Regions from separate parts of the Streptomyces diastaticus subsp. diastaticus genome, predicted to be linked through region 1. Evidence: riboswitches for the same ligand, from Rfam matches in the RefSeq annotation. Region 1 holds a riboswitch; each other region holds the start of a gene.
The links. Region 1 has a riboswitch for cyclic di-AMP ahead of Sdia_RS23755 (M23 family metallopeptidase). Riboswitches for the same ligand answer to the same signal wherever they lie in the genome.

Region 1 (7,112 bases):
GGTCGTCGACCAGCCGCGAGACGCGTTGCAGCAGTTCCTCCAGGGCCGGGGTGTCGACCGGGGCGGAGCCGCGCCAGCCGAAGAGCAGCGGGGCGGTGCGGATGGAGCGGACCATGGCGGTGGCGTCCCGGTCGGTGACGGGGATGAGGCGGTGGGCGGTGTCGCCGAGGAGTTCGGAGGGGGCGCCGGCGAGGCCGAAGGTGAGCACGGCGCCGGCGGCCGGGTCGATGACGGTGCGCACCACGGTGTCGACGCCGCGTGGCGCCATCGGCTGGACCACCGGCCGCAGCTCGGCCGGGGCGCCGAAGAGCCCGGTCAGCTCGGCGTACGCCTGTCGGAGCTGGGTCTCGTCGGCGAGGTCGAGGCGGACTCCGCCGAGGTCTGCGCGGTGGCGCAGGTGGGGCGCGGTGGTCTTGAGGGCGACCGGGTAGCCGAGTGCGGCGGCGGCGCGGACGGCGGTGTCCGGGTCGGGGGCCGGGAGGGTGGGGCGGACGTCGATGCCGTAACGGCCGAGAAGGGCGCGGGTGTCCTCGGCGCCGAGGGTGTGGGCGCGCGGCGTGCCACCGGGTGCCGTGGTCCCGGCGGCGGCCAGCAGCCGGACGATGTCGGCGGCGGCACCGCGCTCGTCGATGTCCTCGTACTCCGGTACGCCGCCGGGGCGCTGGGCCTCGCGGCGCCACTGGGCGTACCGGACGGCCTCGCCGAGGGCGCGGACGGCCCGCTCGGCGGCCGGGTAGGCGGGGATGCGGCGGGCGCGCGGGGCGGGGGGTGCCTCGTCGTCGGCGGCGGCGGGGCCGGGGACGGCCGGCGGGCGGACCGGGACGCGCTGGGTGGCTGGGCTGCCCGGGCCGGTGCCCGCGGCGGCGGAGAGGGCTTCCGCGAGGCCGCCCAGTTCGACGTGGACGACGACGACCGGCTTGTCGGGCGCGGTGGCGTGGGCGGCGCGCAGGGCGGCACCGAGCGCCTCGCCGTCGGGGCGTTCGGGGACGCCGTCGGCACCGACCCAGGGGATGGCGGTGACCACCACGGCGTCGCAGCCGTCGTCGGCGAGGGCGGCGGCCAGCGCGTCCCGGAAGTCCTCGGGGGTGGCGTCGGTGGTGAGGTCGCGGGGCGGCAGCGGGCGCAGGCCCTCGGAGAGGCAGGCGTCGTAGCTGAGCAGGCCGAGCGACTCGGAGTTGCCGAGGATGGCGACGCGGGGGCCGGCGGGCAGTGGCTGCCCGGCCAGCAACAGGCCGACGTCGACCAGTTCGGTGACGGTGTCCACCCGGATGACGCCGGCCTGGCGCAGCAGGGCGGAGACGGTGGCGTACGGCAGCCGCGTGACGGGGGCGGGGTGGCCGGTGGGGGTGATGCCGCTGTGCCGGGCGCCCTGGACGACGACCAGCGGCTTGGCCGCGGCGGTGCGGCGGGCGAGGCGGGCGAACTTGCGGGGGTTGCCGATGGTCTCCAGGTACATCAGGGCGACGTCGGTGTGCGGGTCGTCGTACCAGTACTGCATGACGTCGTTGCCGGAGACGTCGGCGCGGTTGCCCGCGGAGACGAAGGTGGAGACGCCGGCCGGGTTGGGGACGCCGTCGGCGCCACCGCCGTCGCGGTGGAGGGCGGAGAGCAGGGCGATGCCGATGGCACCGGACTGGGTGAACAGGCCGACCCGGCCGGGCACGGGGAGTTCCGGGGCGAGGGAGGCGTTGAGCCGGATCCCGGGGGTGGTGTTGATGACGCCGAAGGCGTTGGGGCCGATGACCCGCATGCCGTACGAGCGGGCCTGGCGGATCAGGGCGCGCTGGCGTTCGCGGCCCTCGGGGCCCTGTTCGGCGTAGCCGGCGGAGATCACCACGAGGCCCTGGACGCCGTGCTCTCCGCACTCGGCGACGGCCTCGGGCACCCGGTCGGCGGGGACGGCGATGACGGCGAGGTCCACCGGTTCGGCGATGTCGCGGACGAAGCGGTGGGCGCGGACGCCGTCGAGGGTGTCCCCCGTCTCGGGGAAACCCTGGTTGACGGCGTACACCGTGCCGGTGAACCCGGCGTCGAGGATGTTCCGCAGGATGCTGCGGCCCACCCCGCCGAGGGCGCGGCCCACCCCGACCACGGCGACCGAGCCCGGGGCCAGCAGCCGCTGGACGGACCGGGCCTCTGCGCGCTGCTCACGGGCGTGCTGCACAGCGAGCGAGCGGTCGGTGGGCTCCAGGCCGAACTCCAGGCGGACGACGCCGTCCTCGAAGCTGCGCTTCTGCTGGTAGCCCGCGTCGGTGAAGACCTTGATCATCTTGGTGTTGGCGGGAAGCACCTCGGCGGTGAAGCGCCGGATGCCGCGCTCGCGGGCGACCGCGGCGATGTGCTCCAGCAGGGCGGAGGCGACGCCGCGGCCCTGGTGGGCGTCCTGGACGAGGAAGGCGACCTCGGCCTCGTCGGCGGGGGCGGAGGCGGGCATGCCCCGGCCGTCGACGCGGTCGTAGCGGACGGTGGCGATGAACTCGCCGCCGACGGTGGCCGCCAGGCCCACCCGGTCGACGTGGTCGTGGTGGGTGAAGCGACGGACGTCCTTGGCCGACAGGCGCGGGTAGGGCGCGAAGAACCGGTAGTACTTCGACTCGTCGGAGACCTGCTCGTAGAAGCTCACCAGGCGGTCGGCGTCGTCGGCGGTGATGGGCCGGATGCGCGCGGTGCCGCCGTCGCGGAGCACCACGTCGGCCTCCCAGTGGGCGGGGTAGGCGTGCTGGTCCGACGGGGTGTCCATGGGAGCAGCGTACGGGTCGCGGAGCCGTCGGGCACGGGGCAGGCTGGGCCTTGTCTCCGCGGGCGCCAGGGGGTAGAGGGCGGGAGCGGATGTCCCCGGCCGGGTCGTACGGAGCGGTGTGCGAGTCTGGTCTAGACAACATCGTCCGCTTCGTGAAGGGCAGCTTCAACATGGCTGAGCGCCGCGTCAACGTCGGCTGGGCCGAGGGCCTGCACGCCCGTCCCGCTTCCATCTTCGTCCGGGCCGCCACCGCCTCCGGCATCCCGGTGACCATCGCCAAGCCGGACACCGCCCCGGTCAACGCCGCCTCGATGCTGGCCGTCCTCGGCCTCGGCGTGCAGGGTGGCGAGGAGATCGTCCTCTCCGCCGACGCCGACGGCGCCGAGGCCGCCCTGGAGCGCCTGGCCAAGCTGGTCGCGGAAGGGCTGGACGAGCTTCCGGAGACCGTCTGACGCCGGGGCTGCCCCCGAGGGGTGACGGCTGACCGCGCGTGAGACCCGATTGCCCGGCGGGGGCGCGGAGCCGGTGGAGCGGCCCCGGCACTTCAGGGGGCGGGTGCCGGGAACCGGCGGGCGTCAGTCAGCCGCGTGGCGCTGTCCGCGGGCCGCGGTGTCGCGCTGGAGCCCCGGACGCACCGGGGCGGGCGGCCGTGCCCTCACGGGGGCCGGGGCCCCCTGTACGCGATCCGCTTCGGGCCACCGGGACCGCCTCGCCGGGCCGTCCGGAGCCCGTCGGCGCGGTCGCGGCCGCTCCTCGCGTCAGCCGACGCGCCCCCCGCCGCGCCGGTCATCGGTCACCGGTCACGCGAACCGGAGGCGCGGCACCTCCCGGCCGAGAAGAGGGGCCGGCCGGCGAGGAGGTGGCGCGCCTCCAGGGTGCGCAGTGCCTCGCGCACGGGGACGCGGGAGACGCCGTAGGGGCGGGCGAGCTGCCCCTCGGTGAGGCGGGAGCCGCGCCCGTGGGCGCCGGAGACGATGTCCTGTCCGATCGCGGTGCGTGTCGCTTGCGCCGGAACACCCATGCCCGTCCTCCGCCCGTGGCCCGCGAAACGCGGCCGTCCGGTCCTCTGCCGCGCCCCTAGGACAGGAAGAGGCGCTGTCCGGCGGCTCCGGGTGGTCCGCGAACACCTTCTGGCCGGAAGGCGTGGGGTGGGCACACCGGCCGCGGACAATCCGAAGACCCCGGCTCGGGAGGGCCGGGGTCTTCGGGGAGGAACGGGTCCTACGGGCCCGGTCAGACGTCGACGCCGTGGCCGCGCAGGTAGGCGACGGGATCCATGTCGGTGCCGTAGTCGGCGCCCGAGCGGGCCTCGAAGTGCAGGTGCGGGCCGGTGGAGTTGCCGGTGGAGCCGGAGACGGCGATCTGCTGGCCCGGTGTGACGGTCTGGCCGACCGAGACGGTGGCCGAGGTGAGGTGGCCGTACTGGGTGTAGGTGCCGTCGTGCATCTTGACGACCACCTCGTTGCCGTAGGCACCGCCCCATCCGGTCTGGACCACGGTGCCCGCGCCGACGGCGCGCACGACGCTGCCGGAGGGGGCGTGGAAGTCGACTCCGGAGTGGCTGCCGGAGGACCAGAGGCTGCCGCCGGTCCGGTAGCCGGTGGAGACGTAGGAGCCCTCGACGGGCAGGACATAGCGGTTGAGGCGCTCGCGCTCGGCGGCGCGGGCGGCCCGGATCTTCTCGGCGCGCTCCTTCTCGGCCTTCTGCTTCGCCTCGGCGGCCTGCACGCGGGCGGCCTCGACGGCGGCCTGTTCGGCGGCGGCGGCCTCGGCGGCGAGGCGCTGGGCGGCGGCCTGGTCACCGATGCGGTCGGCGAGGCTGTCGCCGATGGTGATGGCCTGCGTCAAGCCGGTGTGCGCGGGGGCCTCTCCGGCCGCGGCCGGAGAGGCGAGGGTGCCCACCACGCCGGTGGTGGTGAGGGCGGCGACGCCGGCCAGGCCGGCCCCGGTGCGGGTGGCCCGGCGGTTCGTTCGCCGGTGCTTCCCGGTGGGACGGGTGAACGCCATGGAGCGGCTGGTCCTTTCCTTCCTTCTCGCCTACCGGGTTAGCTGACGGGTTCGGAGCAGGAAGGTCTCCTACGGGCCCCTCGCGGGAGGCGCCCGATTCACCCCTGGGACGGTGGGTCCCCGGTTCCCCGGGCTCACGCCCTGCGGGGATTCGGCGATGACTGCCCGTTCGCCACGGGTGTGGCGGGTGCGTCGGCCGGACAGCCGCAGAGACGCTAATGGGCACTTCTGTCGTGCTACAAACCGAACGCCGCTTTTGTTGCGCACACCACAGGACAGACGGGGCGTCAATCCCGCGAAAGGGGCATCCCCACCGAGGCGTGGACATGACGGAACCCCGGTCGCCGTCCAGGGCTTCCGGGGTTCCGCCCTCCGGCTGGGGGATGCCGGCCGGGGCTCGCTGAGCGGACGTCAGCCGGTGACCACGCTGACCTCTCCGATGCCGAGCGCGCGCACCGGCTCGGCGATCCGCGAGGCGTCGCCGACCAGCACCGTCACCAGCCGGTCGGCCGGGAAGGCACTGACCACGGCGGCGGTCGCCTCGGTGGCACCGGTGTCGGCCATCATCCGGTACAGCCGTGCCTGGAAGTCGTCCGGCAGGTGCTGCTCGACCTGGTCGGCGAGGGTGGAGGCGACGGCGGCGGCCGTCTCGTACTTCAGCGGCGCCACCCCGACGAGGTTCTGCACGGCGGTGTCCAGCTCGGCCTCGGTGAGACCCTCGGCGGCCAGGGTGCGCAGCACCTTCCAGAGGTCGTCCAGGGCCGGGCCGGTGGACTCGGTGTCGACGGAGCCGCTGATGGCGAGCATCGCCGCGCCCGTCCCCTCCGGGGTGGAGCGCAGCACCTGGGCGAAGGCCCGCACGCCGTAGGTGTAGCCCTTCTCCTCGCGCAGGACACGGTCCAGACGGGAGGTCAGGGTGCCGCCGAGGCTGTACGTGCCGAGCACCTGGGCGGGCCAGACCCGGTCGTGCCGGTCAGGTCCGACACGCCCGATGAGCAGCTGGGTCTGGACGGCGCCGGGACGGTCGACGACGATGACGCGCCCGGTGTCGTCGGCGGTGACCGGCGGGACCGGGTTGGGCTTGCCCGCGTCGCCCTGCCAGGCGCCGAGGCTGTCGGCGAGCAGGGCGTCGAGGTCGGTGCCCTCCAGGTCTCCGACGATGACGGCGGTGGCGGTGGCCGGGCGCACGTGCCGGTCGTAGAAGGCGCGGACGGCGGCGGCGTCGATCCGCTCGACGGTCTCCGCGGTGCCCTGACGGGGCCGCGAGACGCGCGAGCCGGCCGGGAAGAGCTGCCGGGACAGCTCCTTGGCGGCGCGGCGGGCCGGGTTGGCCTGCTCGTGCGGGATCTCGTCCAGACGGTTGCGGACCAGACGCTCGACCTCGGCCGGATCGAAGGCGGGGGCGCGCAGCGCGTCGGCGAGCAGCCCGAGCGCCTTCTCCAGCCGGGAGACCGGAACCTCCAGGGAGAGCCGGACGCCTGGATGGTCGGCGAAGGCGTCGAGGGTGGCCCCGCAGCGCTCCAGCTCGGCGGCGAACTCCTCGGCGCTGTGCCGGTCGGTGCCCTCGCTGAAGGCGCGGGCCATGATCGTGGCGAGGCCGTCGAGCCCCTCGGGCTCGGTGTCGAGCGGGCTGTCGAGCAGCACCTCCACGGCGACGACCTGCTGGCCGGGGCGGTGGCAGCGCAGCACCGTCAGGCCGTTGTCCAGGCTGGTGCGCTCGGGGGCGGGGAAGGCCCAGGGGCGGGGGGCTCCTCCGGCCGGCTGCGGGTGGAGATCCATGGCGGGGGTGATGACGTCACTCACTGGCTGCGGCCTCCTCGCCGGTCGCGGCGTCGGTGTTCTCGGCGTGCTCGGCGTGCTCGGCTTCCTCGGGGGTGAGCGGCTCGTAGACGAGGACCGCGCGGTTGTCCGGGCGCAGGCGCTCGGCGGCGGCCTGGCGGACCTCGTCGGCGGTGACGTCCAGCACCCGGCCGACGGCGCTGAGGGCGAGCTGGGGGTCACCGAAGAGGACGGCGTACCGGCAGAGTTCGTCGGCGCGGCCGGCGACGGTGCCGAGCCGGTCCAGCCATTCCCGCTCCAGCTGGGCCTGGGCGCGCTCCATCTCCTCGGCCGTGGGGCCCTCGGCGGCGAAGCGGGCCAGCTCGTCGTCGACGGCGGCCTCGATGGCGGGGATCTCGACGTCGCCGGAGGCCTTGACGTCGAGCCAGCCGAGCGAGGGCGCGCCGGCCAGCCGCAGCAGGCCGAAGCCGGCGGCGACAGCCGAACGGTCTCGGCGGACCAGGCGGTTGTAGAGCCGGGAGGACTCGCCGCCGCCGAGGACGGTGAGCGCCACGTCGGCGGCGTCGGCGGCGCGGGTGCCGTCCTC
Region 2 (7,112 bases), on a different contig from region 1:
CCGGACCGGCCCGGGCCAAGGAGACTTCCTACAACGCACCCTGAAAGTGCTGTGGGTATTACCACACCCTGCCCCTGCTTCCGACCGGCTAGCCTCTGTGCACTGCTCACAAACGGCGGCCCGGCCGCCCTGCCCCGGCGACGCTGAGGACGACTCATGCCCCACCCCACCCCCGGCCTCGTCGGCCCGTTCGCCTGGACCACCGAGGCGGCCGCCCGCCGCGCCGAGGCCGGGCTGACGCGGGCCCTGCGCCCGAGGCCCGCCGCCTGGGGCACGCTGGACCTCGCGGGCAACGACTACCTGGGCCTCGCCCGCCACCCGGAGGTCACCGGAGCGGCCGCCGAGGCCGCCGGCCGCTGGGGCGCCGGCGCCACCGGCTCCCGGCTGGTCAGCGGCAGCACCGCGCTCCACGCCGAACTGGAGCGGGAACTCGCCGACTTCTGCGGTGCCGAGGCCGCCCTCGTCCTCTCCTCGGGCTACGCGGCCAACCTCGCGGCCGTCACCGCGCTCGCCCCCGTCGGGACCCTGCTGGTCTCCGACACCTCCAACCACGCCTCGCTCATCGACGGCTGCCGACTGGCCCGGGGCACCACCGAGGTGGTCGCCCACGCCGACCCCGACGCGGTCCGCAAGGCACTCGCCGCCCACCGGGGCCCGGCCCTCGGCGTCTTCGACGCCGTCTTCTCCGTCGACGGCGACGCCGCCCCGCTCCCGGCGCTCGCCGCCGCCTGCCGGGAACACGGCGCGGGCATCCTCGTCGACGACGCCCACGGCCTCGGGGTCCTCGGTGAGGGCGGCCGGGGCAGCGCGCACGCCGCCGAGCTGGCCGGGGCGCCCGACACCGTCGTCACCGTGACCCTCTCCAAGTCGCTGGGCAGCCAGGGCGGCGCCGTCCTCGGCCCGGCCGCCGTCATCGACCACCTCGTCAACACCGCCCGCACCCTCATCTTCGACACCGGCCTCGCCCCCGCCGCCGCAGGCGCCGCGCTGGCCGCCCTGCGCCTGCTGCGTGCCGAACCGGACCGCGCCGCCCGGGTCCGCCGCACCGCCCGCGCCCTGTACGAGGGGATCGCCGGCGCCGGCCTCCAGGCCGCCCGGCCGGACGCGGCGGTCGTCTCGGTGCGCGCCCCGTCGGCCCAGGAGGCGGCCGACTGGGCCGCCCGCTGCCGGGAACAGGGCGTGGCGGTGGGCTGCTTCCGGCCGCCGTCCGTACCCGACGGCATCTCGCGGTTGCGGCTGACGGCCCGCGCCGACCTCACCTCCGCCGACCTGGACCGGGCCCTGACCGTCCTCACGCGGACGGCCCCGCCGTCCGCCCGCCGAGCGGGAGGGGGCGGGGCCGCCGGAGCGCCGGGTGTCAGGCCGTCGGTCCAGGGTCCTGGGCGGTGACGAAGCCCCGCCAGGCGGCAGGGGAGAAGAGCAGCGCGGGGCCGGGGGCGTTCTTGGAGTCCCGTACCGCGAGCAGACCGGCATGGGGACCGGAGGTGAGCTCGGCGGTCTCCACGCAGTTGTTCATCCCGGTGCTGCGGCTGCTGCGCCGCCACCGGACGCCTTGCAGTGAGCTGCTGACCGGGACGTACCGAGGCTGTGCGGTCACGGCGCCTCCTTACGGGCCGTCGTCGTGCTTCTCGGCGAGGAGAAGCAGCGAGTCCTCTGCTGAAAGCGCCCGCGCCTGAAGGGAGGCGAAGGCGTCGGCGTATGCCGAGAGGTCTTCTTTCCGTTCCAGATAGAGGCTACTCGTGAGGTGGTCAAGAACGACCAAATCCAGGTCGTTCATGTTCGGAAAGGAGAAGATGACGAAAGGGCCCGTGAGGCCGATGTGTTCACCCGAGGTGAACGGCAGCACCTGGATCACGACGTGGGGGAGGGCCGCCGCCTCCCGTAAGGCGGCCAACTGGCCACGCATCACCTCCGGACCGCCGATCCCGCGGTGCAGCACCGACTCGTCGATCACCGCGCGCAGCTCCAGCGGCGGATCGGCCCGCAACACCTCCTGCCGGGCCAGTCGCACCTCCACCAGCGCGTCCACCTGCGCCGGGGGAACACCGGCCAGCGAGGCCCGGGTCACCGCCCGCGCGTACCGCGGGGTCTGGAGCAGCCCCGGCACCACCGAGGTCTCCAGCGTCCGCATCCATGCCGCCTGCGACTCCAGGCTGATGAAGTCCCGGTACTCCGGCGGCAGCACGCCCCGGTAGCGGTGCCACCAGTGCCGGTGCTCACCGTCCTGTTCGGTGCCGGCCAGGGCCACCAGCAGCTCGCGCAGTCTCGGATCGCGTACGTCGTAGGCGTCGAGCAGGCGGCGCACGTCCCCGGGCTTCACCCCGCTGCGGGCCGTCTCGATGCGGCTCACCTTGGACTGGTGCCAGCCGAGCAGGCCGGCCGCCTCGCCGCTGGTGAGCCCCGCGCGGCCGCGAAGGGCCTTCAGCTCGGCTCCGAGCTTGCGCCGGCGTACGGCGGGACCGTTACGCATGCACGTCTCCTTCCGGTGGCCGGTTCGGTGCGGGCGAAGCCGCCCATGGCACACCCGGAGGACGGGCCCAATACGGTCGCCCGTCGCAGAGTTCACCGCATCGGGCGACAGATATATGCATATCTTGGGGGATCGGCCTACGTGACGGACGACACAGTGGCAGTCTGACAAGAAGGCAACCGGTCCCGCCACACCCCGAGTTCATCCGTCCACGGGTCCGCGACCGGCTCCGAGGAAAGGGCGACGCAGCCATGGCAGACCACCACGAAGCAACCGTCACTCTGCCGAGCGATCCGGCCTCGGTCTCCGCCGCCCGCACCCATGTCCTGACCGTCCTCACCGAGTGGGGACTCCCGGTGGACTCCGAGGTGGCGGACGCCGTCCGCCTGATCATCTCGGAACTGGTCACCAACGCCGTCCAGCACACCCAGGGCCGTTCGCCCACCTTCACCGTCGGCATGGCGCTCGACCAGGACGAGCGGCTGCGGCTCGGTGTCACCGACAGCCACCCGCGCTTGCCCAGACGGCTTCCGGCTGCGGTCCGGGAGGACAACGGCCGGGGCCTGGCCATCGTCCGCTGGCTCACCGCCGAGCAGGGCGGCCGGCTCACGGTCGTCCCGACCCCGGAGGGCGGCAAGACCGTCCGGGTCGACCTGCCCTGGCCCACCGCCGTCGGCTGACCCGTACGCGCACGCCGTGCGTACGGGCCGGCCGACGGCGGCAACGGTCAGTTCACGCGGCCGTACCGCACGTTGCCGGTCCAGATCTTCTCCAGCCGCACCACCGCTCCGCTCTTGGGGGAGTGCCAGATCCTCCCGCCTCCGGCGTAGATGCCGACGTGGTAGACGTTGCCGCCGGAGTGGAAGAAGACGAGGTCGCCCTTGCGCCGGTTGGCGGGGGAGATGCGTTTGGTCCGGTTGTGCTGCTGCGCCGCCGTCCGTGGCAGCGTCTTCCCGGCCTTCTTGTACGAGTAGAGCGTCAGCCCCGAACAGTCGAAGCGGCGTGGGCCCGTCGCCCCGTACTGGTAGGGCGAGCCCTTCTTGGACGAGGCGATCCTGAGCGCCTTGGCGGCGTGGGTGGCCGCCGCCGCCTCGGGCGCGGCGCCGGGGGCCACCAGGGAGGTGCTCATCGCGGCGAGGGAGAGGGCCGAGACCGCGCCGGCCCGGGAGAGCAAGGAGGGGACTCGATTCCGCTCAGTCATGCGTAACCCTTCGTCAGCCGCCTGTGAAGGATGACCTGTCGGGTTCGGACCTGCGAAGTCGCCCGGCCGCCGCGGCGGCTTCACCCCAAGGGCCGTGGGAGACCGTCACCGGTCTGCCGGGCCCGTCGTGCCTGGGTCCTCCACTCCCGCCGATCCACTCGGTGTCGACCTGTCGTCCGGACGGCGGCAGGACTCGGCGTCCGCCCGGACCGCCCCGCCGCTGCGGCGGGGGCTTGTCGTCCTGACGGATCTTCACGTACGGCGGCGCTGTTTCGCGGTAGGGGCGGGCGGTTTGTGCGTTCGGTCGCCCCTGCCCTGTTCGAGTGGGCATGGTGGGCGGCCCGGGCGTGTCCCGGGGATGGCGGAGGGCCGGACCAGCGGCGGAGCGGCCGACGCGCGGACGGGGGCGGACGGCGGGCGCAACCCGGAGGGGCCCGGAGGAGGGGCCCGGAATACACCGTCCGGGGGTAGTCCGTACGGGCCGTTCCGGGCGTGGCGCGCCGGGCGCGTGGCGCGTGGTGCGCTCCGCCGCGAGGCGTACGGCGCTCGGCGGGGCCGGGGGAGCGTGACCGCCCCGCTCTCCGGCGCCCCCGTCGGGTCGAGGAGCGTGCCCGCCGCGCGGCGGCAGCGGTCCGCGCCCTCCGGCTCCGCCCCTGCTCTGAGCCGGCCCCCGGTGACGGGTGCGCGCCGGTACGGGGATCTGGCTCGCCCGTGGCAGGGGCCGGCCCGGCCCGCCGTCGCCGACGTCGTCCCGGCCGGCTGACGCAGGCGTCCGCCCGCCCTCCGGAGCAACGCGTCGGTGAGCGGGCGGGCGCCGGATGGGCCCGGAGCGGCTGAGGCGCGCAGCTCGGCCTCCGCGGCCGGCCGCTCGCCGCCTGCGAAGCCCGCCGGCCGGGGGCAAACGTGCCGGGGCCGGTGGCTGGCGGGCCGCCGGTCAGAACCAGTGCAGGCAGTGCGGGGGGCGTTCGGGGCGGAAGAAGGCGTCGGCGAGGGCGGCCGCGTCAGGGTGGTGGGCCCGTACGTGCCCGGCGCGGACGAGCGTGCTCGGGGCGGTGCCGCCGAGGTAGAGGGAGCCGAGGTCGCTGACGTCCAGGGACAGATCGGGTTCCCGGTCCGTCGGGACGCAGTCGGCCTCGCCGTCCCGGACGGTCAGCAGGTGGCGGCCGTGCTCGCCGAGGAACGGGTCCTCGACGTCCAGGACCAGTTCGCCGTCCACCGGCCAGTCCCGGGCCGTCAGCGCGCGCGGCACGTCCAGGAGCCGCACCCAGAGCCAGTCGGTGTCGCCGCCGGCCTCTCCGGCGCGGAGGTCGGCGAACTGACGGCGCAGCGGGTGACCGGGCGGGAGGTGTTTGAAGACGACGGTGGAGACCAGGTCGTGGCCGAGGACGAACCGGGCCAGGGCGGTGAAGACCGCGTCGTCGGTGGTGATGGTCTCGTCCACCGTCAGGGTTCCGGACTCGACCGCGTAGCTGGCGTACCCGTCGGGGACACCGCCGGTGTCCCGGTGGACGGCGATGTAGCGCGGTGCAGCGGAGACCGGGGCCTGGCCCGCGCGCAGGCGCCACCAGCGGTGCGGCCGGGAGAGCGCACCGGGCTGGGCGCGGCGGTACCGGTCGTAGACCTCCTCCAGGATCTCGCCGCACTCGGACCGGCGCAGCACCTCGACCGTGCCGGCCGGTGCGGGGAGCGCGGGGCGGGCCCGGGGAACCGCGAACGCGGCCTTGTGGCGGGCGACGGTGAGCCTGGTGGTGTACGTCGCGGGGCCGTAGCCGTACCTGCCGTAGATCGGGGCCTCGGAGGCCAGCAGCACGGAGAGGAACTCGCCCTGCTCCCGCAGGCCGGCGAGCTGGTGCCGCATCATCGCCCGCAGCACGCCCTGGCGCCGGTGGGTGGGCAGGACACCGACGGCGGTCACCCCGGCGGCCGGGACGAGGGCCCCACCGGGCAGGGTGAGTTCGAAGGCGTGGGTCGCGGCGGTGCCGACGGGCCGTCCGTCCGCGGCACGGGCGAGCAGGCAGCGGTCCGCGTCGAGCGCCGACCACCAGAGCCCGCCGCCGTCGACCGGGGCCTCCGGGAAGAGCCCGAAGGCGGCGTGGACGGTGTCGACGAAGACGTCGAGATCCTCGTCGGTCGCGGAACGGATCTCCATGGCGGGGTTGCCTCCTCGGGTGCCGGACACCACATCGCGCGGTGGCGGCCACAGTGCGCGGCCGGCCCGCGGGCAGGCGGAACTGTTCCACGGCCGGGCCGACGCTACCCCGCTCGGTTCGGGTGCCGGACCCCGGCCCGCCTCTTCTCCTTGCGCCGCTCGTCCTCCTCGGCCTTGGCCTCGGCCGCGTAGCGGTCCACGTACTCCTGGCCGGAGAGGGCGAGGACGGCCGTCATGATCTCGTCGGTGACCGCCCGCAGCACGGCCTTCTCGTCGGCGAGCCCGGCGTGCCGCGAGAAGTCCAGCGGCTCACCGAAGCGGATGCGGACACGGCGCGGGCTCGGGAACCTCTGCCCCGGCGGCTGCGCCTCGAAGGTGCCGATCATCGCGCACGGGACCACCGGCACCCCGGCCCGCAGCGCCATCGCGGCCACCCCGACCTTCCCCTTGTAGAGCCGCCCGTCGTGCGAACGGGTGCCCTCCGGGTAGATGCCGAGCAGCTCGCCCCGGCCGAGGACGCCGAGCCCCTCGCGAATCGCGGCCTGGCCCGCCTCGCGGCCCGAGCGGTCGACCGGGATCTGACCGGCGCTGCGGAAGAACACGGCGGTCAGCCGCCCGCGCAGGCCCGGCCCCGTGAAGTACTCCGCCTTGGCCAGGAAGGTGATGCGGCGCCGCAGGATCGCCGGCATCAGGAAGTGGTCGGCGAAGGAGAGATGGTTGCCCGCGACGATCGCCGCGCCCTCCTCCGGTACGTGTCCGAGCCCCTCGACGCGGGGCCGGAACAGCAGCCGCAGCAGCGGCCCCAGCAGGACGTGTTTGAGTAGCTGGTAGAACACGGACGTTCGCTCCCGCACCGTCGGATCGGCTCTGGACGGCGGGGCGTTCGATGACCGCACCGCGTCTCGAAGAAGCGAATTCTAGGCCGGGCGGGGGCGTCGGGGGAGGGGGCGACGAGGTTCAGCGGTTGCGGACCGGCGCCGGCCGGCTGCGGCGCCGTGTACCGCGGCGGAGTCTCACCTCGACCTCGCCGTCGGTGACCCGCGCGTCGAAGACGGGCTGCGGGGCGGTGGCGGGGCCCTCGACGTTCCAGCCGTCGGAGAGGCGGAAGACGCTGCCGTGCCAGGGACAGGTGACGCAGCCCTCCTTGACCGTCCCCTCGGAGAGCGGGCCGCCCAGGTGGCTGCAGTGGTCGGCGATGACCGAGAGCGTGTCGTCGGCGTCCCGTACCACCAGGACCGCGAGGTCCTCGATCATCCGGCGCACCGGCCGCCCCAGCGGGATGGTGGTCAGCT
Region 3 (7,112 bases), 1.1 Mb from region 1:
GACCAGGACGACTTCCGCGACTGGGCCGGAATGATGATCCGGCACGGCGGGGGGCCGCGCGGCGGGGTCGCCCGGGCGGTGAAGAGGATGCGCAACTACCTCGCCGAGCTGATCCACCGCAAACGCGCCGACCTCGGCGACGACCTCATTTCCGGCCTGATCCGCGCGAGCGACCACGGCGAGCACCTGACCGAGGACGAGGCCGCCGCCATGTGCTTCGTCCTCCTCTTCGCCGGCTTCGAGACGACCGTGAACCTGATCGGCAACGGCACCCTCGCCCTGCTCCGCAACCCCGCCGAGCGCGCCCGCCTCCAGCAGGCCCTCGCCGACGGCGACGAAGCCCTGCTCGACACCGGGATCGAGGAACTCCTGAGGTACGACGGCCCGGTGGAGATGGCCACCTGGCGGTACGCCACCGAGCCGCTGCGGATCGGCGGGGCCGACATCGCCGCGGGGGACCCCGTCCTGGTCGTGCTGGCCGCCGCCGACCGCGACCCCGAGCGCTTCCGCGACCCCGACCGGCTCGACCTCGCCCGTGGCGACAACCAGCACCTCGGCTACGGCCACGGCATCCACTACTGCATCGGTGCCCCCCTGGCCCGGCTGGAGGGGAAGGCGGCCCTCGCCACGCTGCTGACACGCCTTCCGGACCTGCGGCTCGGCACCGGGCCGCGGGACCTGCGCTGGCGCGGCGGGCTCATCATGCGGGGACTGCGCACGCTGCCCGTGGAGTTCACGCCCGAGCGGACGGGACGTGACGAGAAGGTGTCAGGGCCACCCTTTCCGGACACCGGCACTGACGAGGCGTCAACAATGTGATGTCGACGTGATCTCCGCTGCATCGACTTGTGACGAACGTTCGACAGCCGCTACCTTCAGCGCCAACCGGAAGCCCCGCCACCACTGAGCGGACGCGCCGGCCACCAGTCGTCACGCGAAAGGCAACCGCATGCTCTCCGGGAACGGACGTCACCGACGCCCCCGACAGGCTCCGGCCTTCGTCGTCGCGGCCGGGGTGACCGGTTCGGCCATCGCCATCCCCCTGCTCGGCGCCGGTACGGCCAGCGCGGCCGACACCGCCACCTGGGACCGGCTGGCCGAATGCGAGAGCGGCGGTGCCTGGAGCACCAACGCCGGCAACGGCTACTACGGCGGCCTCCAGATCACCCAGGATCTCTGGGAGCGCCACGGCGGTCTCAGCTACGCGCCCTCCGCGGACCTCGCCAGCCGCTCCCAGCAGATCGTGGTGGCCGAGCGCGTCCTCGACGCCGAGGGCACCGCCGCCTGGGCCACCTGCGCCCCCGCCATAGGGCTCCAGCAGGGCGGCGAGTCCGCCGACGTCAACCCGGGCGTCCCCAGTGACAGCGGCACCCCCTCCGCGTCCCCGTCCCCGACCGGCGAGGGCCAGGGTGAGGGCAAGGGCAAGGGGGGCGACGGCGAGAAGGGCGACAAGGGCGACAAGGGGCCCGACGCGGACAAGAAGGGCAAGGGTGACAAGGGGGGCGAAGGGGATGAGGGTGACGAGGTGTCGCCCAGCCCCTCCGCCGAACCGACCTCCATCCCGGACGGTTCCGGGGGCGCGACCCCCGGCGAGGACGCCTCCGAGGGCCGGGGCGGCCTGCCCGGGACGCCCTCGGGGACTCCGTCCGCCGCCCCGGGCGGCGAGCGGGAGGGCTCCGGCGGCGGGCGCCACCGCGGCGGCGGCGCGGTCGAGTCGGGCTCCGGCGAGGGCCGTGACGGCTCCGGACGGCACGCCTCGCGCGGCGATCGCGGCGACGCGCCCGACACCTCCGGCTCGTACACCGTCAAGGAGGGCGACAGCCTCTCGGTCATCGCCTGGCTCAACGAGGTGGACGGCGGATGGCCCGCGCTGTACGAGGCGAACAAGGACGCCGTCGGTGCCGACCCGGACCACATCCTGCCCGGTCAGGCCCTTGATCTCGGAACGGGGCAGGACGCCGAAAAGGACCGAATCGGGCGCTAGTTCGGGCGGTGATGTCCGGTTCGGGGGAAGTGAGACATGCGTCTCAGAGGCCCTGATCGTCTTTGGAATCTGCCGTCGGCCGTGCTTACGGTCTAGGCCGCTCGCCATTGGCGGGCCCCAGCGGTCGTTACGCCGAATCCTGTCGACGACCGTCCGGGACAGTCGTCGCGCAAGCGCCGTAGACAGGAGCGGGGGACCCAAGGTTTGCCGCCGCACCGGCCGTTCGCCCCCAGTGGGCGGCGGCCGGAGCGGCTCGGGGTGAAGCCGCGCGGACCACTCAGGAACGCGCGGCCGGGCACTCATCCGGCCCGAACCCGACAGCTCACCTCGCAGGCGTCGGTGAGGAGATTCCTTCATGCTGTCCAACAAGGCCAAGCACCGCCGTCCCTCCAAGGTCGCCCGCCTCCTGTCGCTGGCCGGTGTCGCCGGCGTCGCCGTCGCCGCGCCGCTCGTCGCGACCGGCTCCGCCTCCGCCGCCACCGCCTCCGAGTGGGACGCCGTCGCCCAGTGCGAGTCCGGCGGCGACTGGTCCATCAACACCGGCAACGGCTACTACGGCGGACTCCAGTTCTCGTCCTCCACCTGGGCCGCCTTCGGTGGCACCGCCTACGCCTCCAGCGCCGACCAGGCCACCAAGGAGCAGCAGATAGCCGTGGCCGAGAAGGTCCTGGCCGGTCAGGGCAAGGGCGCCTGGCCGAACTGCGGCACCGGCCTGAGCAGTGCCTCCTACGACGGCGGCGCCGCCGCCGAGGCCCCGGCCGAGAAGCCCGCCGAGGAGCCCGCCCCGCAGGCCGCCCCCGAGCGCCCCGAGCCGCGTGCCGACCGCAGCGAGCAGCGCACCGCCCCGGCCGAGAAGGCCGAGGAGACCGTCGAGACCCCCACCGGCGAGACCGTCGCCAAGGGTGACGGCGAGTACAAGGTCACCAAGGGCGACACCCTGAGCCAGATCGCCGACGACGAGAACGTCGAGGGTGGCTGGAAGAAGCTCTTCGAGCTGAACAAGGACGTCGTCGAGGACGCCGACCTGATCTTCCCGGGCCAGCAGCTGCACCTCTCCTGACGGCGGGCTCCGCTCACCCGCGGGGCACCGCCCGGGGGTGTCGAGGCGCTCGACGTGCCCAACCGCCGCGCGGCCCGCGTGCGACGAGCGACTCGGCACCGGCGCGCCCCTCCGGGGCGCCCGGCCGAGGCCGGTCGGCGCGGGGCCTTCGCCGGTGCGTGGGGAAGCTGGGTGTGGGGGCGTGCGGGTGCGTGGTGGCTGAGGGCTCCCCACGGTCCTCGCGTCGCTGCGGGCCCTCCGGCCGCCGGGCTCCGGCGCCGGCCGCCTGCTCCCGCTCCCTCCCGGCTTCCCCGGGTGCTCCCGCGTCCAGCGGAGTTCCGGGGAGCGGGGGCCGGCGCCCCTCCCTCCCACAGACAGCCCCGTCCCGGTGCGCGACTCCCCCCCAGTGCACCGGGTCGGGGCTTCCCCCTTTCCCTTCCGCTCCTCCTCGCGTCTCAGCGGTCGGAGCCGTCGGGGCTACCGGTGAGTAGATATCGGCGTTCGCGTACGGTTTCGCCCCGTACGGGCCTCTTTTCGTCCCAGCGTCCGGGCGCGACGCCGGGATGGGGCCGGCCGCCGGTTAGGCTCTGGAGCGAACGGCCGACCGAAGGCCGACCCGCGTCACATCCCAGAAGGAGATGCTCGTGCCGTCCATCGACGTCGTCGTAGCCCGGGAAATCCTGGACTCCCGAGGCAACCCCACCGTCGAGGTCGAGGTCGGCCTCGACGACGGCAGCACCGGCCGCGCCGCGGTGCCGTCCGGCGCCTCCACCGGAGCCTTCGAGGCCATCGAACTGCGTGACGGAGACCCCAACCGTTACCAGGGCAAGGGTGTCGAGAAGGCCGTCCTCGCCGTCATCGAGCAGATCGGGCCGGAGCTCGTCGGCTACGACGCCACCGAGCAGCGCCTCATCGACCAGGCCATGTTCGACCTGGACGCCACCGACAACAAGGGCTCGCTGGGCGCCAACGCCATCCTCGGCGTCTCCCTCGCCGTCGCCCACGCCGCCTCCGAGGCCAGCGATCTGCCGCTCTTCCGCTACCTGGGCGGCCCCAACGCGCACCTGCTCCCGGTGCCGATGATGAACATCCTGAACGGCGGCTCGCACGCCGACTCCAACGTGGACATCCAGGAGTTCATGATCGCCCCGATCGGCGCGGAGTCCTTCTCCGAGGCCCTGCGCTGGGGCACCGAGGTCTACCACACGCTCAAGAAGGTGCTGAAGAGCAAGGGCCTGGCGACCGGCCTCGGCGACGAGGGCGGCTTCGCCCCGAACCTCGACTCCAACCGCGCCGCCCTCGACCTCATCCTCGAGGCCGTCAAGGAAGCCGGCTACGTGCCCGGCAAGGACATCGCGCTCGCCCTGGACGTCGCCGCCTCCGAGTTCTACAAGGACGGCAGTTACGAGTTCGAGGGCAAGTCCCGCTCGGCCGCCGAGATGACCGAGTACTACGAGGAGCTCGTCGCCGCGTACCCGCTGGTGTCCATCGAGGACCCGCTGTTCGAGGACGACTGGGCCGGCTGGAACGTCATCACCGAGAAGCTCGGCGACAAGGTCCAGCTCGTCGGTGACGACCTGTTCGTCACCAACCCCGAGCGCCTCGCCCGCGGCATCGAGGAGAAGTCGGCCAACGCCCTGCTCGTCAAGGTCAACCAGATCGGCTCGCTCACCGAGACCCTGGACGCCGTCGAGCTGGCCCAGCGCAACGGCTTCAAGTGCATGATGAGCCACCGCTCCGGCGAGACCGAGGACGTCACCATCGCCGACCTCGCCGTCGCCACCAACTGCGGCCAGATCAAGACCGGCGCCCCGGCCCGCTCCGAGCGCGTCGCCAAGTACAACCAGCTCCTGCGTATCGAGGAGATCCTCGACGACGCCGCGGTCTACGCCGGCCGCAGCGCCTTCCCGCGCTTCAAGGGCTGACCCGGCCGGGCCGCCGACGGCCCCCGGCCTCCCCGCGTCCCCGCCCCCGGTCCCGTACCGTGGGCGGGGACGCGGGCACGTGTACGCGAGAATCAGCAGGGCGTGCGAGTGGCGGACACCTGACGGGCACGGCGGCCACGCGGCCGCGGGCGAGCGAGACGGCCGCGCGGCGCGCGGCGCAGGGGAGGCGGGCATGGCCGGGAAGAAGAGCGGTGCGGACCGCTTCTCCACCGCGACCCGGCTCAGGGTGCTCGGCGAGCAGACCGCCGCCCGGGTCTACCGCTCCCAGAACCGCCGCCAGGCCCGCCGCTCCCGCCTCACCGGACGCGCCGCGCTCCTCGCCCTCGTCCTCTGCTCCCTGATCGTCGCCCTCGCCTACCCGATGCGGCAGTACGTCTCCCAGCGCGCCGAGATCGCCGACCTCCAGCGCGAACGGGAGGCCCACCGCGCCAAGGTGGAGCGACTGCGCGACGAGAAGGCCCGCTGGGAGGACGACGCCTACGCCGAGCAGCGCATCCGCGAACGCCTGCACTACGTACGCCCCGGCGAGACCGGCTACACCATGATCGACCCGGGCGCGGCCGAACCGAGCCGCACCGACCGCACGGCCGCCACCCGGCCCTGGTACACCAACCTCCTGGAAGGCGTCGACCGCGCCGACCAGGCCGCCGGGCCGGGCGGCATCCGCCCCGCCACCGAGTGAACGACCGAGAGACCTGACCCCGCCATGGACACGCCCCCGCCGCCCACCCCGCGCACCGAGCCGACCCCCGCCGACGTCGACGCCTTCCAGCAGCAGCTGGGCCGCCCCCCGCGCGGTCTGCGCGCCATCGCGCACCGCTGCCCCTGCGGCCAGCCCGATGTCGTCGAGACGGCGCCCCGCCTGGAGGACGGCACGCCCTTCCCCACGCTCTACTACCTGACGTGCCCGCGCGCCGCCTCGGCCATCGGCACGCTGGAGGCCAACGGCGTGATGAAGGAGATGACCGAGCGGCTGGCCGGCGACCCGGAGCTGGCCCTCGCTTACCGGGCCGCCCACGAGGACTACGTCAAGCGCCGCGACGAGATCGAGGAGCTGAAGAACTTCCCCTCGGCCGGCGGTATGCCGGACCGCGTGAAGTGCCTGCACGTCCTGGTCGCCCACTCGCTGGCCGCCGGACCGGGCGTCAACCCGCTCGGTGACGAGGCGCTGGCGATGCTCCCCGAGTGGTGGCGCAAGGGCTCGTGCGTGACACCGCCGGCCGCCGCCGGCTCCGCCGGACAGGCCGAGGAGGAGGGCCGGTGACCGCCCGTCGGGTAGCCGCCGTCGACTGCGGCACCAACTCCATCCGCCTGCTGGTCGCCGACGCCGATCCGGCCACGGGCGAACTGACCGACCTCGACCGCCGGATGAGGATCGTCCGCCTGGGCCAGGGCGTCGACCGTACCGGCCGTCTCGCCCCGGAGTCGCTGGAGCGGACCTTCGAGGCGTGCCGCGAGTACGCCGCCGCCGTCCGCGAACTCGGCGCCACCGAGGTCCGCTTCACCGCCACCTCGGCCACCCGTGACGCGGAGAACCGCGCCGAGTTCACCGAGGGCGTCCGCGACATCCTCGGCGTCACCCCCGAGGTCGTCACCGGCGACGAGGAGGCGGCGCTCTCCTTCACCGGTGCCACCAAGGAACTCACCGGCCGCGCCGACCTGGACACGCCCTTCCTGGTCGTGGACATCGGCGGTGGCTCCACCGAGTGCGTCGTCGGCACGGACAGCGTCCGCGCCGCACGCTCCGTCGACATCGGCTGTGTCCGCCTGACCGAGCGCCACCTCGCGCGCCCCGACGGCACGGTGACCGACCCGCCCACCGCCGAGCAGGTCGCCGCGATCCGCCGGGACATCGGCGCCGCCCTCGACGAGGCCGCCGGCACCGTCCCGCTGGAGGAGGCCCGGACCCTGGTCGGCCTCGCCGGCTCCGTCACCACCGTCGCCGGGCTGGCCCTCGGCCTCACCGCGTACGACTCGGCCGCCATCCACCACGCCCGCATCCCGTACGCCAAGGTCACGGAGGTCACCGACGCCCTCCTGGCCTCCACCCACGCCGAACGCGCCGCCAACCCGGTCATCCACCCGGGACGCGTCGACGTCATCGCGGCCGGCGCCCTGATCCTTCGCACCCTCATGGAGCGCA
Region 4 (7,112 bases), on a different contig from region 1:
GGGCGGCGGTTCTCGTTCCGCTCGATGACGGCGTTGGCCGCGGTGAGGATCGTCTGGGTGGAGCGGTAGTTCCGTTCCAGGAGGATCGTGGTGGCGTTCGGGTAGTCCTCCTCGAACTGGAGGATGTTGCGGATGGTGGCGCCGCGGAAGGCGTAGATCGACTGGTCGGCGTCGCCCACCACGCACAGCTCGGCCGGCTCGGGGGCCGGGTGGAGCGGGTCGTGGTCGGACTCGGCGCCCTCGGGGACGTCCACCGGGCGGTCGGCCGGGGTGCCGACCAACTCCCTGACCAGGGAGTACTGGGCGTGGTTGGTGTCCTGGTACTCGTCGACCAGGACGTGCCGGAAGCGGCGCCGGTAGTGGTCGGCGACGTCGGGGAACGCCTGGAGCAGGTGGACCGTGGTCATGATGATGTCGTCGAAGTCGAGCGCGTTGGCCTCGCGCAGCCGCGACTGGTACATCGTGTACGCCTGCGCCAGCGTCTTCTCGAAACCTCCCCCAGACTCCGTCTGGGAGGTGCCCCCGGCGGCCTGGGCGGCGAAGTCCTCGGGGTCGACCAGCTCGTTCTTGAGGTTCGAGACCTTGGCGGTGAAGGACTTCGGCGGGAAGCGCTTCGGGTCGAGGTCGAGGTCGCGGCAGACCAGGGCCATCAGCCGCTTGGAGTCGGCCGCGTCGTAGATCGAGAACGACGAGGTGAAGCCGAGGTGCTTCGACTCCCGGCGCAGGATGCGCACGCAGGCGCTGTGGAAGGTGGAGACCCACATGGCGCTGGCGCGCGGGCCGACCAGTTCCTCGACGCGCTCCTTCATCTCGCCCGCGGCCTTGTTGGTGAAGGTGATCGCGAGGATCTGGCCCGGGTGCACGCCGCGCTCGCCGAGCAGGTGGGCGATGCGGTGGGTGAGCACACGGGTCTTGCCGGAACCGGCTCCGGCGACGATGAGCAGCGGCGACCCGCTGTGGACGACGGCGGCGCGCTGCTCGTCGTTGAGCCCGTCGAGCAGGGCGGCCGGATCGACGGCGGGACGCGGGGCGCCGTCCCGGTAGTACGCGTCCCGGTCCACGGGCGCGTCGAACCTCCCGCCGAACAGATCGGCCGGGATCTCCTCCGGCGCCTCCTCCTCGGGCGGGGGCGGCGGCTCGTCGCCGAGCCGGGCGGAGGGCGCCGAGGACTGGAGGTCGGCCAGGAAGCTGTCGTCAAAGAGGCTGCTCATCGCCTACCGAGTCTAGGCCGCCGCGCCGACAACCGGACCCCGCTCCGGGCGGCCCGCCCGCCCGCCACGGGGAACGTGACGTATCGGACACCGCGGAGGCACGCGGGCGCTGTGGGCCAGGTCACGGAGGAGGCCGGCCGGCACCCGCGCGACACCGCTTTTCGACCGTCCACCGACAAGATAACGAAAATGTATCGGGCATATCGCTCACCAACCTTCACAGGCACCACACGAGTTGGCTAGCGTGCTCGCCGGGTCGGTTCGTCCCCCACCGGCGACTCGCGCCGGAGCGCACCGCCCCCTGCCGAATCCGGTACGCCCCCACGGGCCCCGGAGCCGGGGACCCACCGCGCACCACCGGGGTGAATCGGTACCCGCCACGGACCGGGCACGCAGCCCGGCCCGGCCGCCGGAACCGTAGGGCAGCCTTCCGTACGCCCGAACCCGACAGCTAACCCGGCAGGCGGTCCACGGAAGGAGTCGCACGCCTTGGCGTCGCACCGCAAGCCCCGCGCCCCCCGCCACCGCACCGCCGGTGCCCTCGGCCTCACCACGGCCGCCCTCACCTCGGTGGCCCTGCTCTCCCAGACCGCGCAGGCGGCCCCGCAGCGGCCCGCCGCGCCGAAGCCCTCCCTGGAGGAGGTGCAGAAGAAGGTGGACCGGCTCTACCGCGAGGCCGGTACGGCCACCCAGAAGTACAACGCCGCCCAGGAGCGGACCAGGACCCAGCGCGCCAAGGTCGACAAGCTGCTGGACGGCGTCGCCGAGCGGGCCGACAAACTGAACGCCGCCCGCGGCGAGCTGGGCGCCTTCGCCGCCGCCCAGTACCGCAGCGGCGGCATGTCCGAGACGGCCACCCTGCTGCTCGCCGACGACCCGCAGAGCTGGTTCGACCAGAGCCAGCTCATGAACCGCCTCACCCAGCGGCAGAAGGCCGTCGTCGACGACTACCGGACCCAGCAGGCGGCGGCGGGCCGCGAGCGCGCCAAGGCCGCCCGCCAGCTGGAGAGCCTCACCGAGTCGCAGCGCACCCTCAAGGACTCCAAGCGCGAGGTGCAGGCCAAGCTCACCGAGGCCCGCACGCTGCTCTCCGAGCTGACCGCCGAGGAGAAGGCGCGGCTCGCCGAGATCGAGCGGAAGAAGCAGGCCGAGGCCGAGCGCAAGGCGAAGGAGCGCGCGAAGCAGGAGGAGGCCGAGCGCGAGGCCCGGGAGGCGGCCGAGGAGAAGGAGCGCGAGGAGGCCGGCTCAGGCGGCGCGGGGTCGGGTTCCGGCCCGGGCACCGGCTCCGGCGGCGGCTCCACGGCCCCCGGCTCCTCGTACGCCGCCAAGGCCGAGAAGGTGATCGCCTTCGCCCGCGCCCAGATGGGCAAGCCGTACGTCTGGGGTGCGGCCGGCCCCGACTCCTTCGACTGCTCGGGCCTCACCCAGGCCGCCTGGAAGACCGCCGGCATCTCGCTGCCTCGCACCACCTGGGACCAGGTGGGGGTCGGCCAGAAGGTCTCCGTGGACGCAGCCCAACCCGGTGACCTGGTCTTCTTCTACGACGACATCAGCCACGTCGGCATCTACATCGGTGGCGGCGAGATGATCCACGCCCCGAAGCCCGGCGCCGACGTCCGGGTCGAGTCGATCTACTACATGCCGATCCACAGTGTGGTGCGGCCGGCCTGACCGGCGCTCAAGGCCCGTACGGGCGGCCACGCACGGCGAAGGCCGGGTTCCTCACCGTCGTTCGGTGGGGAACCCGGCCTTCGCCGTGCACCGCGGCCCGCGGAACCCCGGACAGGGGGCGGCGGGGTCAGGTCCAGAGGGTGGCGATGAAGATGTTGAGCACGGTCAGGCCGCCGACGGCGGCGAAGACGCCCTTGTCGACCTTCTCGTCGTCGCGTTTCACGTAGACCAGGGCGAGGATGACTATGAGGACCAGCAGCTTGATGCCGATCTTCATGTGGTTGAGGGTGCCGCCGTCCATCTCGCGCAGACCGACCAGGAGGATGCCGGTCACGAGCATGGTGAGGGCGCCGTGGAGCATGGCGGGGATGAAGCGGGCCGTGCCCGCACCGATCGCCTTCATCTGGGTGAGGAAACCACCCAGGAGTGAGGCGATGCCGATGATGTGCAGGCCGACGAACACATTGATGAGGACGTCCATGGCTCGCACCCTAACGAGGCCCCCGGCGCCCCCGGCCCACCAGGGTCCTGCCCGCCGGGACGACGCCGGCCGACGGGCTGCGGCCCGGGGCCGGACACCGTTCGCGGGCGAAGGTGCCGCGGCGGGCGCGGACAGGGCCGACGGCGAGGAACTCGTCGGACGGCACCCGCTCACCGGCGGCCGGGGCCGAAGCGGTGGCCCTTTCGGGAAGCCGGGCTCCCCCGCACCACGTGGCAGGCGGAGGCGGCCAGGCTCGCGGTGAGGCCGTGCCGGGTCGTCCGGGAGGTCTCCCGGGGGGCCGGCCGGCGGTCGACCCGAGGCCGCTCGGCCCGAGGCCGCGCCCACCGCACGCCGCCTCACCGTCCGCCCCGGGTGCGTGGCAGCCGCCGTACGCGTCCTCCCTGCCCGGGCCGGTGCGGCTCGCGGCGGGGGCCGCGTACGCGGTGGTCCCGCCTCCCCGGCCGGAGGCGGGACGGGCCGCGCCGGGTGCGGCGGCGGTGGCGGTGGCGGGCGCGGCTCGTACGCGACGGCAGCGGGCAGCGGGCAGCGGGCAGCGGGCAGCGGGCAGCGGGCAGCGGGCAGCGGGCCATTCGATCATGGGGTCCCGGCGGGGAGGGCAGAGGCGGCGGGGAAGTGGTCACAAGCGGTCGGTCGGCGGTTCCGACCGGATGTTTGCGGACAATCCAGCCCTGGGCCGTGACATTCGGGCTTAGCTCCTCCCTGGCGCACCCGGCACTCGGCATAGTCCACAGGCACCGGCCGCGCCTACGAGACGGCCCGGCGGCACCCGCTCCCCTGCGCGGACCCCACCGGGACCCGGCTCGCTCCCCTGACCCCGACCGGAAGGACGCGCGGCTGTGGCCTCGCACCGGAAGCCCCGATTCCGCAAGCTGGCGGTGAATCTCCCCGCCCCCGGGCGCCTCACGCCGGGAGCCTCTCTGCGCAACGCCACCGCCACCGCGCTGGCCCTCGCCGGGGCGGCGGGCTCGGTGGTCGCCGGTTCGCCCGTGGCGCAGGCCGCGCCCGGCCCGACGCCCGCGCAGGTCAAGGCCAAGGTGGACCGGCTCCACCGGGAGGCCGAGATCGCCACCGAGAAGTACAACGGCGCCAAGGAGAAGGCCGACAAGGCCGAACGCCGCCTCGACGGGCTCCAGGACGAGGCGGCCCGCCGGACCGCCCAGCTCAACCAGGCCCGTACCGCGCTGGGCGCCACCGCCGCCGCGCAGTACCGCGCCGGTGCGGTGGACCCGTCCGTCGCGCTCTTCCTCACCTCGGATCCCGACGGCTACCTCGACCGGGCCGCCCGCGCCGACCGCGCCGCCGGACGCCAGTCCGCCCAGATCGCCGGGGTGCGCCAGAAGATGCGCGTCGTCGACCAGTTGCGCACCGAGGCCGACACGGTCCTGGCCGGGCTGGAGAAGCGCCGCGGCGAACTGCGTGCGCACAAGAAGACGGTCACCGGCAAGCTGGCCGAGTCCCGCGCCCTGCTCGCCCGCCTGACCGCCGCCGAACGCGCCGAGGTCACCGGTAAGGAACCGCGCGCCTCCCGCGCCCAGGCCCGCCCCGCGTCCTCCGCCGCCTCTCCCGCCGCCGGCGCGGTCAAGGCCCCGAACTCCCGTGCCGCCCAGGCCGTCGCCTTCGCCCGCACCGCCATCGGCAAGCCGTACGTCTGGGGCGCGACCGGCCCGAACGCCTTCGACTGCTCGGGCCTGACGCAGGCCGCCTGGCGCGCCGCCGGTGTCTCCCTCCCCCGCACCACCTACACCCAGATCAACGCCGGCCAGCGTGTCTCCCGCGACCGACTCGCCCCCGGCGACCTGGTCTTCTTCTACTCCTCCATCAGCCACGTCGGCCTCTACATCGGCGACGGCCAGATGATCCACGCCCCGAACCCGAACGCCCCCGTCCGCGTCGCCCCGATCAGCGAGATGCCGTTCGCGGGGGCGACGCGGGTGGCGTGAGCCGGAGTCCCGGAGTCGGGCGACCGACCGGGGGCGCGGGACGCCCCTCAGGCGTGGCTCGCCCCCGTCCGGCCGTGGCCGTGACCGCGGGAGGCCAGCCACCGGTACCCCGCTCCCAGCGCGAGGGCCTGCACGAGGGCTCCGGCCGCGACGCCGAGGAACGGGAGCGGCCCCGGGAGGCCGGCGAGGAGGAGGGAGGTGGGTGCGGTGACGAAGAAGCCCCAGACCGCGGCCGTACTGGCGTCGGCGTGGGTGACCAGGAGGGTGTCCACGCCGATCCACACCCAGACGGCGGCGACGACGGCGAGGTAGCCGAGGGCGAGCGGGTTGAGCAGGCAGCGGCGGAGGGTCGTACCGGCGGAACGCGGTGCGGCGGGCATGTCGGGGCCTCCTGAGGAACCGTGGTGGTCGTTGTCGGGTCCCACGGTGTCAGGGAAGGAGCACGGCGGCTTGAGTAGCCGTACTCACCCGCGCTGTCGGTAGGTGTACGTGTTCAGGGCGTCGACGGCCGCCATCGGGTCGCCGTCGCCGTACTGGTCGACGGCGAGGAAGTTGGGCTTCTTCGCCGCGGCGGGCAGGCAGTGGTTCTCGGCCCGGTCCTGGAGCTTGGCGTTGTCGTTGGCGTACGTCGGGTACACCGGGACGTCGCGGAAGTGGTTCATCACGAAGAGGCGGCGGAAGCCGGGCTCCTCCTGGGTGAGGGGTACGTCGTCCCAGCGGCTGCGGCAGGTCCAGTCGGCGTCGCCGATGCCGCCACCCATCGACCAGTGATTCTCGACCGTCCAGTCCTTCTGGCTCATGAAGCCGAGCCGGTTCTTGCCGTTCTCGCGGCCGGAGGCGGCGGTGTCGGCGGTGAAGAGCAGGAGCCGCTGTCCCGAGGCACGCAGGGAGCTGACGGCCGGCCAGCCGTTCTCGCGCACCCCCGCGGTGTCCGGCCGGAAGACCCGGCCGCCGAGCCGGCCGCCGTCGGCGAGCAGGGCGCCGAGTTCCGCGGTGAGCTGGTCGGCGGTGGTGTAGTCCTCCAGGAAGACGGTGATGACGGCCTCCTGGTCGCGCTCCAGGAAGTCGGCGATCGCGGTGAAGACGGTGGCCGCGTCGACGTTGGAGCCGCAGGGGTTGAGGACGGGGATCGCGTGGCACATGCGCACCCGGCCGTTCGCGTGGTGCGCGTCCAGCATCAGCGCCCGTACCCCGTCGTCCAGTTGGCGGGCGACGCTGTGCGGCTGGTTGGGGGCCGCGAGGGCGGACCTCCGCTGGTCCTCGGTGTTGTGCATGGCGTTGTGCCCGGTGAGGAAGGTCAGGTCGGCGAGGGTCGGGTCCGCCGGCAGGGGCTCGCGTCCGGCGGCGGCCGCCGGGCCCTGGCCGGTGAACGCGGTCAGGGCCAGGGCGAGGGCCGCGACGGCGGCCGCACCCCGCCCCGTGAACGTACGACGCGTCCGCACCGCGGGTCCCCTCTCCGCCGGAACTCAGGGCGCCGACACGCCCGTTGGGGAGGGTGGCACAGAACACGGGGGCGCACCAGGGTGCCCGGCGGGGCCCGCCGGGGGCGCCTACACTGCCCGGCATGGCTTGTCGCATCAGTGAGCTGGTCGTCGACGCCGCCGACGCTGAACGGCTCGCCGTCTTCTGGAGCGAGGTCCTCGGCCACGTCGAGGTCGGCCGGGAGGACGACGGGAGCATCGAGACCGGGCCCCCCGGCACCGGCTTCGGCGGCCCGCGGCCCACCCTCGTCCTCAGCCCGACCGAGGACCCGCGCCCCCGGCGGCTCCGGCTGCACCTAGACGTCAG

Region 2: it holds a riboswitch for cyclic di-AMP, as region 1 does, so the genes downstream of both, Sdia_RS14810 (C40 family peptidase) here and Sdia_RS23755 (M23 family metallopeptidase) in region 1, are expected to answer to the same signal.
Region 3: it holds a riboswitch for cyclic di-AMP, as region 1 does, so the genes downstream of both, Sdia_RS28435 (LysM peptidoglycan-binding domain-containing protein) here and Sdia_RS23755 (M23 family metallopeptidase) in region 1, are expected to answer to the same signal.
Region 4: it holds a riboswitch for cyclic di-AMP, as region 1 does, so the genes downstream of both, Sdia_RS01615 (C40 family peptidase) here and Sdia_RS23755 (M23 family metallopeptidase) in region 1, are expected to answer to the same signal.

The regions. Positions count from the first base shown of each region.
Region 1 covers NZ_BLLN01000005.1:1,447,586-1,454,697, forward strand. The annotation lists gene Sdia_RS23740 (bifunctional acetate--CoA ligase family protein/GNAT family N-acetyltransferase) at 1-2,740, opposite strand, end outside; gene Sdia_RS23745 (HPr family phosphocarrier protein) at 2,911-3,192, shown strand; partial or broken gene Sdia_RS23750 (GntR family transcriptional regulator) at 3,555-3,761, opposite strand; gene Sdia_RS23755 (M23 family metallopeptidase) at 3,974-4,747, opposite strand; cyclic di-AMP (ydaO/yuaA leader) riboswitch at 4,761-4,914, opposite strand; gene Sdia_RS23760 (M16 family metallopeptidase) at 5,159-6,526, opposite strand; gene Sdia_RS23765 (M16 family metallopeptidase) at 6,543-7,112, opposite strand, start outside.
Region 2 covers NZ_BLLN01000003.1:1,416,530-1,423,641, forward strand. The annotation lists gene Sdia_RS14790 (8-amino-7-oxononanoate synthase) at 157-1,389, shown strand; gene Sdia_RS14795 (DUF397 domain-containing protein) at 1,358-1,597, opposite strand; gene Sdia_RS14800 (helix-turn-helix domain-containing protein) at 1,607-2,470, opposite strand; gene Sdia_RS14805 (ATP-binding protein) at 2,722-3,150, shown strand; gene Sdia_RS14810 (C40 family peptidase) at 3,198-3,671, opposite strand; cyclic di-AMP (ydaO/yuaA leader) riboswitch at 3,675-3,845, opposite strand; gene Sdia_RS14815 (GNAT family N-acetyltransferase) at 4,606-5,820, opposite strand; gene Sdia_RS14820 (lysophospholipid acyltransferase family protein) at 5,925-6,656, opposite strand; gene Sdia_RS14825 (Rieske (2Fe-2S) protein) at 6,778-7,112, opposite strand, start outside.
Region 3 covers NZ_BLLN01000005.1:2,587,320-2,594,431, reverse strand. The annotation lists gene Sdia_RS28445 (cytochrome P450 family protein) at 1-819, shown strand, start outside; gene Sdia_RS28440 (LysM peptidoglycan-binding domain-containing protein) at 950-1,984, shown strand; cyclic di-AMP (ydaO/yuaA leader) riboswitch at 2,149-2,335, shown strand; gene Sdia_RS28435 (LysM peptidoglycan-binding domain-containing protein) at 2,340-3,044, shown strand; gene eno (phosphopyruvate hydratase) at 3,662-4,948, shown strand; gene Sdia_RS28425 (FtsB family cell division protein) at 5,142-5,651, shown strand; gene Sdia_RS28420 (DUF501 domain-containing protein) at 5,676-6,233, shown strand; gene Sdia_RS28415 (Ppx/GppA phosphatase family protein) at 6,230-7,112, shown strand, end outside.
Region 4 covers NZ_BLLN01000001.1:368,069-375,180, forward strand. The annotation lists gene pcrA (DNA helicase PcrA) at 1-1,211, opposite strand, end outside; cyclic di-AMP (ydaO/yuaA leader) riboswitch at 1,504-1,692, shown strand; gene Sdia_RS01615 (C40 family peptidase) at 1,701-2,882, shown strand; gene Sdia_RS01620 (hypothetical protein) at 3,010-3,363, opposite strand; gene Sdia_RS01625 (C40 family peptidase) at 4,221-5,324, shown strand; gene Sdia_RS01630 (SCO4225 family membrane protein) at 5,372-5,704, opposite strand; gene Sdia_RS01635 (PI-PLC domain-containing protein) at 5,789-6,766, opposite strand; gene Sdia_RS01640 (VOC family protein) at 6,889-7,112, shown strand, end outside.